One region of the Brucella anthropi ATCC 49188 genome, then DNA from elsewhere that is predicted to be linked to it. Evidence: riboswitches for the same ligand, from Rfam matches in the RefSeq annotation. Region 1 holds a riboswitch; each other region holds the start of a gene.

Region 1 (3,274 bases):
CGCGCCATGTCCTGAATGGCAAGCTGATCTTCGTTCAGTTCGTACTGGTTCTGGTCGGCAGCATCCATGGTTTCCTCCCTGTAGCACCGCACCTTTTCACCGGACTAGATCATAACCGTGTGAGACTGCCAACGCTCCATTGGAATAATGTTGCTCACATTTGTAATAAACTGATGCGCATTTTTGCATAGACGCTCGCCGATTGAGGTCCCGTTGCCAGAAAGTTCAGTTTAAGCTACGCAGCAGTCCATGGCACGCGCAATCATGTTTCAGGGAACGGGTTCGGACGTCGGCAAAAGTGTTCTTGTTGCCGGACTATGCCGGGTTGCGCGCAATCGCGGCCTGAATGTTCGACCGTTTAAGCCGCAAAACATGTCCAACAATGCGGCAGTCAGCGACGATGGTGGCGAAATTGGTCGGGCGCAGTGGTTGCAGGCGCTGGCTTGCGGTGTGCCGTCGTCTGTCCATATGAATCCGGTACTCCTCAAACCGCAGACTGACATGGGTAGTCAGGTTATCGTCCAGGGACAAGTGCGAGGCGAGGCGCGCGGGCGCTATTATCAGGAATTGAAACCGCAGCTCATGGCGGCTGTCATGGAATCCTTCGCCAGGGTCAGCGAAGGCGCGGACCTTGTGCTGGTGGAAGGGGCGGGGTCACCAGCTGAAATCAATCTGCGGGCCGGTGATATCGCCAATATGGGGTTTGCCACACAGGCCGATGTCCCGGTTGTTCTGGTCGGTGACATAGACAGAGGTGGCGTGATTGCGTCTCTCGTCGGCACGCACACAATTCTGTCCGAACAGGACCGCGCCATGGTTCGCGGATTTCTGATCAACAAGTTCCGGGGCGATATTTCGCTTTTTGATGACGGGCTGGCTGCCATTACCCGGTTTACCGGCTGGCGTTCTTTCGGCGTTGTCCCGTGGCTGAAAGCGGTATCGAGACTGCCAGCCGAAGATTCTGTCGTTCTTGAACGTGCCGTTCGCGGAGACAAGAAGTCGCTCGTGGTTGCTGTGCCGATGTTGCCGCGCATTGCCAACTTCGATGATCTTGATCCGCTAAAGGCTGAACCGGATGTAGAAGTGGTCATGGTGCCGCCTGGTTCGAGCATTCCCGGCGATGCGGGCCTTGTCGTTCTGCCGGGGACAAAGTCCACGATAGCCGATATGCAGGCGGTTCGGGACAATGGCTGGGATCGCCAATTATCTGCCCACGTGAAACGAGGCGGTCATGTGCTTGGTATCTGCGGCGGGTTCCAGATGCTTGGTCACCACATCAGCGACCCTGCTGGTATCGAGGGGCATGTACGCGACATTGATGGTCTTGGGCTGCTCGATATCGAAACGGTGATGGAACCTGAAAAAGTGGTCCGCAACGTGCAGGCGACCGCGCTTCTCCATAATGTGCCGCTGGAGGGCTATGAAATCCATATCGGCCGCACGACTGGACCGGATATGGGGTGGCCTTTCGCTCGAATTGGCGAGCATGACGACGGAGCCATATCACCAGATGGGCGCATCATGGGGACCTATCTCCACGGTGTTTTCAATGCGGATGAATTTCGCCGGAGATTTCTGCAGAATCTTGGTGTGCAGAGCAGTTCAGTGAACTATCGCGCCGGCGTTGAAGCTGCATTGGATGAACTGGCCGAAGGGCTGGAAGCATGTCTCGATATCGATGCACTGTTTAATTTGAAATGAGGTCGTCAATCATCGGTCGCGATTGACGACGATGGGGCGAAAGCCTAGTGTCGAAACCATGCAACAGGTTTTTGCCGGGACGAATCCCGGCAATACCAAAAAGGGAATGCGACGGACGGACCCAATCCGGGCGTCTTTATCGCAGCCGACCCCGCGACTGTAGAGCGGAGAGGGATGAGGCAAACCGGGCAACCGGTAACCACTGGAGGCTGCAAAGCTTCTGGGAAGGTAGCTTCAATCCCCGCGACCCGTGAGCCAGGAGACCTGCCTGTTGCGTGAGGGCATTGAGCCCGAACCCCATGGGAGGTTTTTCCCTGCTGCCTGCACGGAGGTTGTCATGGCTGCACGTACTCAAAATTCTGTTTCCAGCACACTCGCAATGCCGCTCGCTGCCCGTCTGGGCACGGCTGTGGTTTCACTGCTTCTCGGCGCGTTCCTGATCTACGGCGTAGGGCTTGCCCATTCTGATACGTTGCACGATTCAGCGCACGATACGCGCCATTCCTATGGTTTTCCCTGCCACTGAGCAGTTTAACATCTTTCGGAATTGAAGCTGAGCAAAGCTCGATGGTGGACGGCCATCGGCGCGAAATTGCTATTGAGGGACAGAAATGTTGATCCGTTATTTGTTGGCGACGCTTGCTGCCGGGCTTTTGGCCGGGCTGCTGGTTACTCCCGCCATGTATTTGAAGACAGTGCCTTTGATCCTGCAGGCCGAAACCTATGAAGATGCTGGCGGTGGCCATAGTCACGGCGAGGCGGAAGCCACACCGCATGATCATGGTGCCGCTGCCGAAAGTGCCGAGGAAGAAGGGGCTGAATTACCATTTGGGCGGTTGGGCAATACGATCCTTGCCAATCTCGTAGCAGGTGCAGGTTTCGCCTTGCTGCTTGGTGGCGTGGCTTTGCTTCTCGGACGCCGCATTACGGTGCAGAATGGGATTTATTGGGGCGTTGCCGGTTTCTTCGCGGCCGCGTTTCTGCCTGCATTGGGTTTATCGCCGGAATTACCGGCAATGCCTGCGGCTGATCTGGCTGAACGTCAGCTCTGGTGGCTCGCTACCGTGGTGCTGAGCGGTTTAGGCCTCTATCTCATCGTGTTGCGCCAGGAAATCTGGGCAAAGACCCTCGGTCTGGTGCTGATCGTGGCGCCGCATCTTTATGGTGCTCCGCATCCCGAAGACATCTCGTCACCGATTCCATCACTGCTTGCTTCGCAATATGCGGTCGCATCGCTGGCGACGAACCTGTTCATGTGGGCCGTGATCGGCCTCGCACTTGGCTGGTTCATCCAGCACTACGCATCGTCCGAGATTGAGGGCTGATGAAAATGGCTTCGCCGGGAAAATCGGTTCTGGTTCTTGGCGGAGCCCGTTCGGGTAAGTCGTCCTATGCCGAGAAAATGGTTGAATCCTCGGGACTTCAGCCACTCTATCTGGCAACAGGACGTGCCTTCGACAAGGAAATGGAAAACCGCATTGCCATTCATCGCGACCGACGTGGTTCCGAATGGCAGACGGTGGAGGAGCCACTCGATCTGGTCGGTGCACTGACATTGAATGCTGCTGCGGAT
Region 2 (3,274 bases), on a different replicon from region 1:
GCGCTGCTTCTTGCCTGCATTGAGGAAAGTCGGCGTCGCAGGTTGGTAGCGGCCTGCAATGATCTCCTCCATCAGATTGCGTGCCAGCTGTTCATTGCCGCGCGCCAGCGTCAGCGCTACCATGCAGACACGGTCTTCATAGCGCTCCAGATAGCGCTTTCCATCGAAGGTTTTCAGCGTATAGCTGGTGTAATATTTGAACGCGCCGAGAAAGGTCGGAAACCGGAATTTCTTCGCATAGGCTTCGTCGAAAAGATCGCGCACGAAATTGAAGGAATACTGATCCAGTACCTCTTGCTCGTAATAGCCTTCGGTCACCAGATAATCGATCTTTTCCCGCAAGTTATGGAAAAAGACCGTGTTCTGGTTCACGTGCTGGAGGAAATATTGGCGCGCAGCCTGCCGGTCGCGGTCAAGCTGGATTTTTCCCTCGTCATCGTAAAGGTTCAGCATCGCGTTGAGCGCGTGATAATCCAGCCCGTCCAAGGATTTTGACGGTTTACTGCTGTTGGAAGTTACAGCTTGAGGCGCATCCTGCGCCACTGGCTGTGCCTCGCGCTCTCGGATCAAGGTCGTGTCTGCCGTGTCCAAAATCGTTCCATCCCGTTCTTGACATTGCCAATGTCCTCATCGGTTCCCAGAAGCTCGAAGCGGTAGAGATAGGGAACCTGACATTTGGCGGAGATAATGTTGCCGGCGATACAGAAAGCCTCGCCGAAATTGCTGTTTCCCGCGGCAATCACGCCGCGGATGAAAGAGCGGTTGCTCTCATCGTTGAGAAAGCGGATCACAGGCTTGGGGACAGCGCCCTTGGAGCCGCCGCCACCATATGTGGGCGTCACGATCACGAATGGCTCGCGCACCTGCAATCCGCCTGAACCGTCCATCGGGATACGGTTCGACCGCATTCCAAGCCGCTCGACAAACCGGTGTGTATTTTCCGACCGGCTGGAGAAATAGACGATCAGGCTCATGTGACCATAGCCCTCAGGCGAGAGCGCTGATCATATCGGGCCGGAAGCCCGCCCAATGGGATTCACCTGCCACAACCACCGGCACCTGGCGATAACCCATGTCTTGAACGAGATGGAAAGCATCGGCATCGGCGGAGATATCGATGACTTCATATTCGATACCCTGGCGGTCGAGGGCGCGCGTGGTGGCCGTGCACTGGACGCAGGCGGGTTTGCTGTAAACGGTGACGTTCATTTTTTCCTCACTGGAGCATGTCTCCCAAAAGTGGGAACCGGTTTTGGGGTTAAGACATGCATAAAAACAAAGAGATAGAGTATTTCCAACGGTCCGGTTTAAACTGGAATACTCTCGATAGGAGACGCAAAGAGCCGTTCGCGCATCGCAAAATGCGCGTCGAAAGACATGAGATACGGGATCGGCCAGCCGCACGAACAAGCAGCCTGACCACACAAACTATGCCTCGAAGGGAGGATCGGAACCGAAACTGAATAAACTGGACATGGACTTCACCCCGAAGCTATGAGCGGGAAGTTCGGGGCAGCAACCCGTAAGGCAACGATTTGCCACACAAGATTGCGCGCCAACCGGACACCCCGCCCGTGGACGTACTCGTTCAAGGCAGGTCTCCTGGCTCACGGATCAACATTCTGTCCGCCTTCCCAGCCAAAGCCAGTGACGTGATGGACAGAACTCTCCGCTTACAGTTGCGGGGGCAGCTCCGGCATTGCCGCATCCGTCATGGATGAAACGCACCGGATTCCCGTCTTAGCTTTCGACCCAACGAATCGAAAGAACCTAGAACACTATATATAGTAGTCGAAGTTAAAAACTCGTCAATAGATAGTTGGCCGCAAAGCGTGGAATGAACGAAGCGTTCTTCACCCAGCTGGCTTAATCGGTTTCGGTCTGAACTCCGGTTTGATGGCCTTGAGGGCCATGCGATCCACCATTGAGGGGGCAATCAGTTTCAACCAGCGCCCGAATCGCATCTGGCGTGTCATCAACACTTCACGCTTGCGAGCCTGCACGCCTTCCAGCATCAGCCGCACAGCTTCCTCGACGGGCATCATGTCATCTTCGCGCACACCACTTGTTCCCAGCGCACCGCCGCTTGCGCTGTAACCCACCTTGCGAATGTCGGTTTTGACGACGCCCGGATAGACGATGGTAATGGATATACCGCTTGGTTCCAGTTCCGCGCGAAGCGCCTCGCAAAAACCCGAAAGAGCGAACTTCGTTCCGCTATAGGCAGTGCGCCCCGGCACACCGATCAATCCGGCAACAGAAGACACAGCCACGATCCGTCCCTTGCTGGCGGCAAGATACGGAAGTGCTGCATGAATGGGCCAGACGCTACCCCAGTAATTCAACTCCATCAGATCATGCATCCAGTTGAGATCATCTGGTTTGATCTCAGCAAAATTGGCGTGGGCCGACATGCCTGCATTCACAATCAAAGTGTCGATACAACCGAAAGCGGAAACGGTTTTATTGATAAGATCGATACAGGCTGTACGATCTTTCACATCGGTTGGTACCACGAGAACAGAACTGCCCAGTTGCCGCAATTCGATGGCCAGATTTTCCAGCTTTTCAACATTGCGCGCAGCAAGCACCAGAGCAGCATTGGCACGGTCACGCCGGGCAATCTGCCGTGCAGTTTCGGCACCGATCCCATCCGATGCTCCCGTTATGATCGTCACGTCCATGCGAGGCCCTCCCTGCCTATCGATCAGACGACAGGTAAGGTACAGGCAGGCCGATCCATGCGTCTAGCACTTTAGACTTTGCGCGATGGAATGGCTGCTATAACGACGATTATGAATTTCGCGGCACCGAGACCGCAGCGAAAAGACCTGATGCAGCACACCACGTGCTCTATTTGCGGTCAAAGAAGGCTCAATGCAGGCCCTGTGCGATTAGGTGTGGTTGCCGGACTTGACCATCAACCTTCTGGGACCAGCGCCCTGTTGTCCAAGGACATCATCGGGATTTCGCAACGGACATTCGGAAAGCGAGAGACAACCGCAGCCGATGCAGCTCGTTATCTGGTCGCGAAGCTGCATCAGACTGTCGATACGTTCCTGAAGCATATCTTTCCAGGCTTCAGAAAACCGCCGCCAGTCTTCTACCGTTGGCACGTGATCGTGCGGAAGATCCGCCAAGGCCTCACGAATGATCACCAGAGGGATGCCCGCGCGCTGCGCGATCTTGATAATGGCGATGCGGCGCAGCACAGCGCGGTGATAGCGACGCTGGTTTCCTTCCGTACGCCAGCCTTCGATCAGGCCCTTGGTTT
Region 3 (3,274 bases), on a different replicon from region 1:
GCGCTGACGCCGATCAGCACCGCGTAGACGCGGCGCACCGGTATGCCGAGAGAAGCTGCGGATTCCGTTCCGAAGGTGAAGGCATCGAGCGCACGCGCATGCCACAGACAGATGGCAAGACCGATCAAACAGGCAGGCAAAGCGAGTGTTACGTCCGGCCAGCGCACGCCGGAAAGGTTGCCAAGGAGCCAGAACATGATACCGCGCGCCTGTTCGGCATTTGCTGCTTTGGTGACGATGAATGACGTCAACGCGTTGAAAAGCTGTGAACCGGCAATACCCGCCAGAATGATAGCGCTGCTGCCTCGCCCCGCCCGCAGCGCCAGCAGGGACACGAGACAGAAAGCAACAATAGCGCCAATGAACGCACCCAGCGAGAGTGTCAGCACGCCAGCGCCGATGCCAAGAATGGCAACGGCGACGGCTCCAGTCGAAGCGCCGGCGGAAATGCCCAGAATGTAAGGATCGGCGAGCGAGTTTCGGAGCAGCGACTGCAGAATGACGCCGGATATTGCGAGAGACGCGCCGCAACATGCAGCGATAACCGCACGGCTGAGGCGATAGCTCCAGACAATCCCTTCATCGATGGGTTCGAGCGGATATCCGGCATTCCACACCCGATTGGCTACGGTTTTCGCAACCACATCGAGTGGTATCGCCGTTTCGCCTATCGCCGCTCCGAGCCAAAGGGCAAGAAGAAGCAGGACAAGCGAAAAGGCCAGGAAGAACACGCCGGAGCGGGTCCTTCCCTTCTGTTTGAAGCCTGTTGTCGCTACCCGCGCCGTCACTTGTTCAGGCCCGAGGCGGCGATATCGGCTGCAAGTGTTTCGATGCCTTCGATCACGCGAAGCGACGTGCTCATCGACTGCGCATCCATGTCGAAGACATGCTTGCCCTTAACCGCAGGCATCAGCTTCGTGACCGCATCGTTCTCGAGAAACTGGTGCTTGACGGCAATGTCGTCAGCCGGATAGCGGCGGCGATCCAGCTTTGCAGCCACGATCATCGAAGGGTTCGATTTCGCAATCGTTTCCCATCCGACCGTCGGCCATTCTTCCTCGCTGTTGATCACATTCTTGATGCCGAGTGCCGAAAGAATATAGGCGGGTGCGCCGAACTTGCCTGCGACGTAAGGATCGGCATCGACCTGCGTGCTGGAGAACCAGACAACGGCAGACAGCTTGCCGCCAGCAGACCCAATTTTTTCGCGCGCGGCCGCTTCGCGCGCCTTCAGGTCGGCGACGAGTTTCTCGCCGCGATCCTGCACATTGAAGATTTCCGCCAGTTCGGTGATTTCCTGATAGACGATATCCATCTTGAAGGCTGCCGTACGAACACCGTCGCCACCGCCGGAATTGTCCTTGCCAACGCAATCGGAAGGCGATGTATAGGCCGGAATGCCCAGTTCCTCGAATTGTTCAGGCTTCGCAACAATGCCGGTCGGGCCGACATGCCACTGAAAATCCGCCGTTACGATATCCGGCTTCTGCGCCAGAACGCTTTCGAAGCTCGGATCGTTATCGGCGAGCCGCTTTACCTTGGCATTCACCTCCTCAAAACCTTTGAGAACAGGCCCGAACCACACTGCCGTGCCGACGACCCTGTCGCTGAGACCAAGGCTGTAAAGAATTTCTGCGCTGCTCTGGCCGACCGCAACCGCGCGGCTCGGTGCCTGCTTGAAGGTAACGTCACGACCGCAATTTTTCAGCGTCAGCGGATATTGCGTTTCCGCTGCCTGTGCAGCCAAACCGCCTGCGAGAAATGCAACCGCACAGAGGGCGGCGCGAAACGGCATCTTGCCGAGAATATTCATGAAAGTCCCCGAAATGATGAGAAAAAGACGCCCTGTCAGCTGGCGGAAAAAATCCGATACGGAAGACGGACAGGCATATCCGGGGACATGTCGAAATCATGCGATGACGATGGAAGGATGCGTCCTGCGACGCGGAAATCTGTCATAACCGGCTCCTGCTCCGGGCATCCCCGCCCGTGACAATGGACAACACTAAACGGCAGGTCTCCTGGCTCACGAATATCTGCTGTTCATCTGCCTTCCCGCGCTTCTCCGGCACAGTGGCATGACGCTTTCAACGTCACGAGGATGAACGGCAATCCGCTTACAGTTGCGGGGGCAGCCACGGTCTTGGCCCCTTTTCGGGTCGTCCTCACCGTGTTCCCTATTAATCCCCTTCGCTCTCGGTCGGGGAACCGTCGTTACACTATTACGTTGACCCGATGTCGCCGTCAAGCAGGTCTCGATGGCTATTTCCAACGCACGGTTTTCAAGCGATTCGAAAGCCCGTTATTTAAATTGCGGCCAAACTATCGTCGCATGCGCTGGCCTATTGAATTTGTTTTCGCTAATCTCCATGTAGTTTTCTCCCGCTAGAGGAGCGGGACTTTGGGGAGGTCCGCCGGGAGGCGGCATACATTCTATTTGGGAGGACATATGCGTAGATTTATTCTGGCCCTGACGTCGGTAGCGGCGTTGGCTATGGCAGGCTCTGCTTCCGCAGAAGACTACAAGGTGCTGGCGCCTGCGGCTCCGGGCGGCGGCTGGGACCAGACGGCGCGCACGATGCAGAGCGCGCTTCAGGACGAAAAGATTTCCGGCAGCGTGCAGGTCATCAACGTTCCGGGCGCTGGTGGCACTATCGGCCTTGCCCAGTTCGTGAACCAGAACAAGGGCGACCCGAGCCAACTCATCGTCGGTGGCTATGTCATGGTCGGCGCTATCCTGACCAACAAATCGCCGGTTACGCTCGACGCCATCACGCCGATTGCACGCCTCACCGGTGAATATGAAGCCATCGTCGTGCCTGCTTCTTCCGACATCCAGAACCTTGGCGACCTTGCGGCAAAGCTGAAGGCTGATCCAGGCTCCGTTTCGTGGGGCGGCGGTTCTGCGGGCGGCACCGATCACATCACCGCTGGCCTCTTTGCCAAGGCAGCAGGCGTCGACCCGACCAAGGTCAATTACATCGCCTTCTCGGGCGGCGGCGAAGCACTGGCAGCCATTCTCGGCAATCAGGTAACCGTCGGCATTTCCGGCTATGGCGAATTCGACGCCCAGATCAAAGCCGGTACGCTGCGCATCATTGGCATTTCGAGCGACGAGCGCGTGGAAGGCATCGACGCACCGACCTTCAAGGAAGGTGGCGTGGACGTTTCTATCCAGAACTGGCGCATGGTGGCCGCTGCTCCCGGCATCACTGCCGAACAGGAAGCTGCCATCAATGCCGATATCGAGAAAATGGTGAAGTCGGAATCCTGG

Evidence for each region. A riboswitch is a leader RNA that binds a small molecule or an ion and turns the genes downstream of it on or off. The one in region 1 is predicted to bind cobalamin.
Region 2: another riboswitch for cobalamin. It lies ahead of nrdH (glutaredoxin-like protein NrdH); the one in region 1 lies ahead of OANT_RS09740 (CbtB domain-containing protein).
Region 3: another riboswitch for cobalamin. It lies ahead of OANT_RS20195 (ABC transporter substrate-binding protein); the one in region 1 lies ahead of OANT_RS09740 (CbtB domain-containing protein).

The regions. Positions count from the first base shown of each region.
Region 1 covers NC_009667.1:1,973,586-1,976,859, forward strand. Annotated here, with positions in the region: gene OANT_RS09730 (isobutyryl-CoA dehydrogenase) at 1-68, opposite strand, end outside; gene OANT_RS09735 (cobyric acid synthase) at 250-1,701, shown strand; cobalamin riboswitch at 1,750-1,987, shown strand; gene OANT_RS09740 (CbtB domain-containing protein) at 2,039-2,227, shown strand; gene OANT_RS09745 (CbtA family protein) at 2,313-3,026, shown strand; gene cobU (bifunctional adenosylcobinamide kinase/adenosylcobinamide-phosphate guanylyltransferase) at 3,032-3,274, shown strand, end outside.
Region 2 covers NC_009668.1:249,375-252,648, reverse strand. Annotated here, with positions in the region: gene nrdE (class 1b ribonucleoside-diphosphate reductase subunit alpha) at 1-591, opposite strand, end outside; gene nrdI (class Ib ribonucleoside-diphosphate reductase assembly flavoprotein NrdI) at 567-974, opposite strand; gene nrdH (glutaredoxin-like protein NrdH) at 988-1,209, opposite strand; cobalamin riboswitch at 1,576-1,789, opposite strand; gene OANT_RS15290 (SDR family oxidoreductase) at 1,854-2,684, opposite strand; gene soxR (redox-sensitive transcriptional activator SoxR) at 2,895-3,274, opposite strand, start outside.
Region 3 covers NC_009668.1:1,326,549-1,329,822, forward strand. Annotated here, with positions in the region: gene OANT_RS20190 (FecCD family ABC transporter permease) at 1-788, opposite strand, end outside; gene OANT_RS20195 (ABC transporter substrate-binding protein) at 785-1,813, opposite strand; cobalamin riboswitch at 1,995-2,224, opposite strand; gene OANT_RS20200 (Bug family tripartite tricarboxylate transporter substrate binding protein) at 2,450-3,274, shown strand, end outside.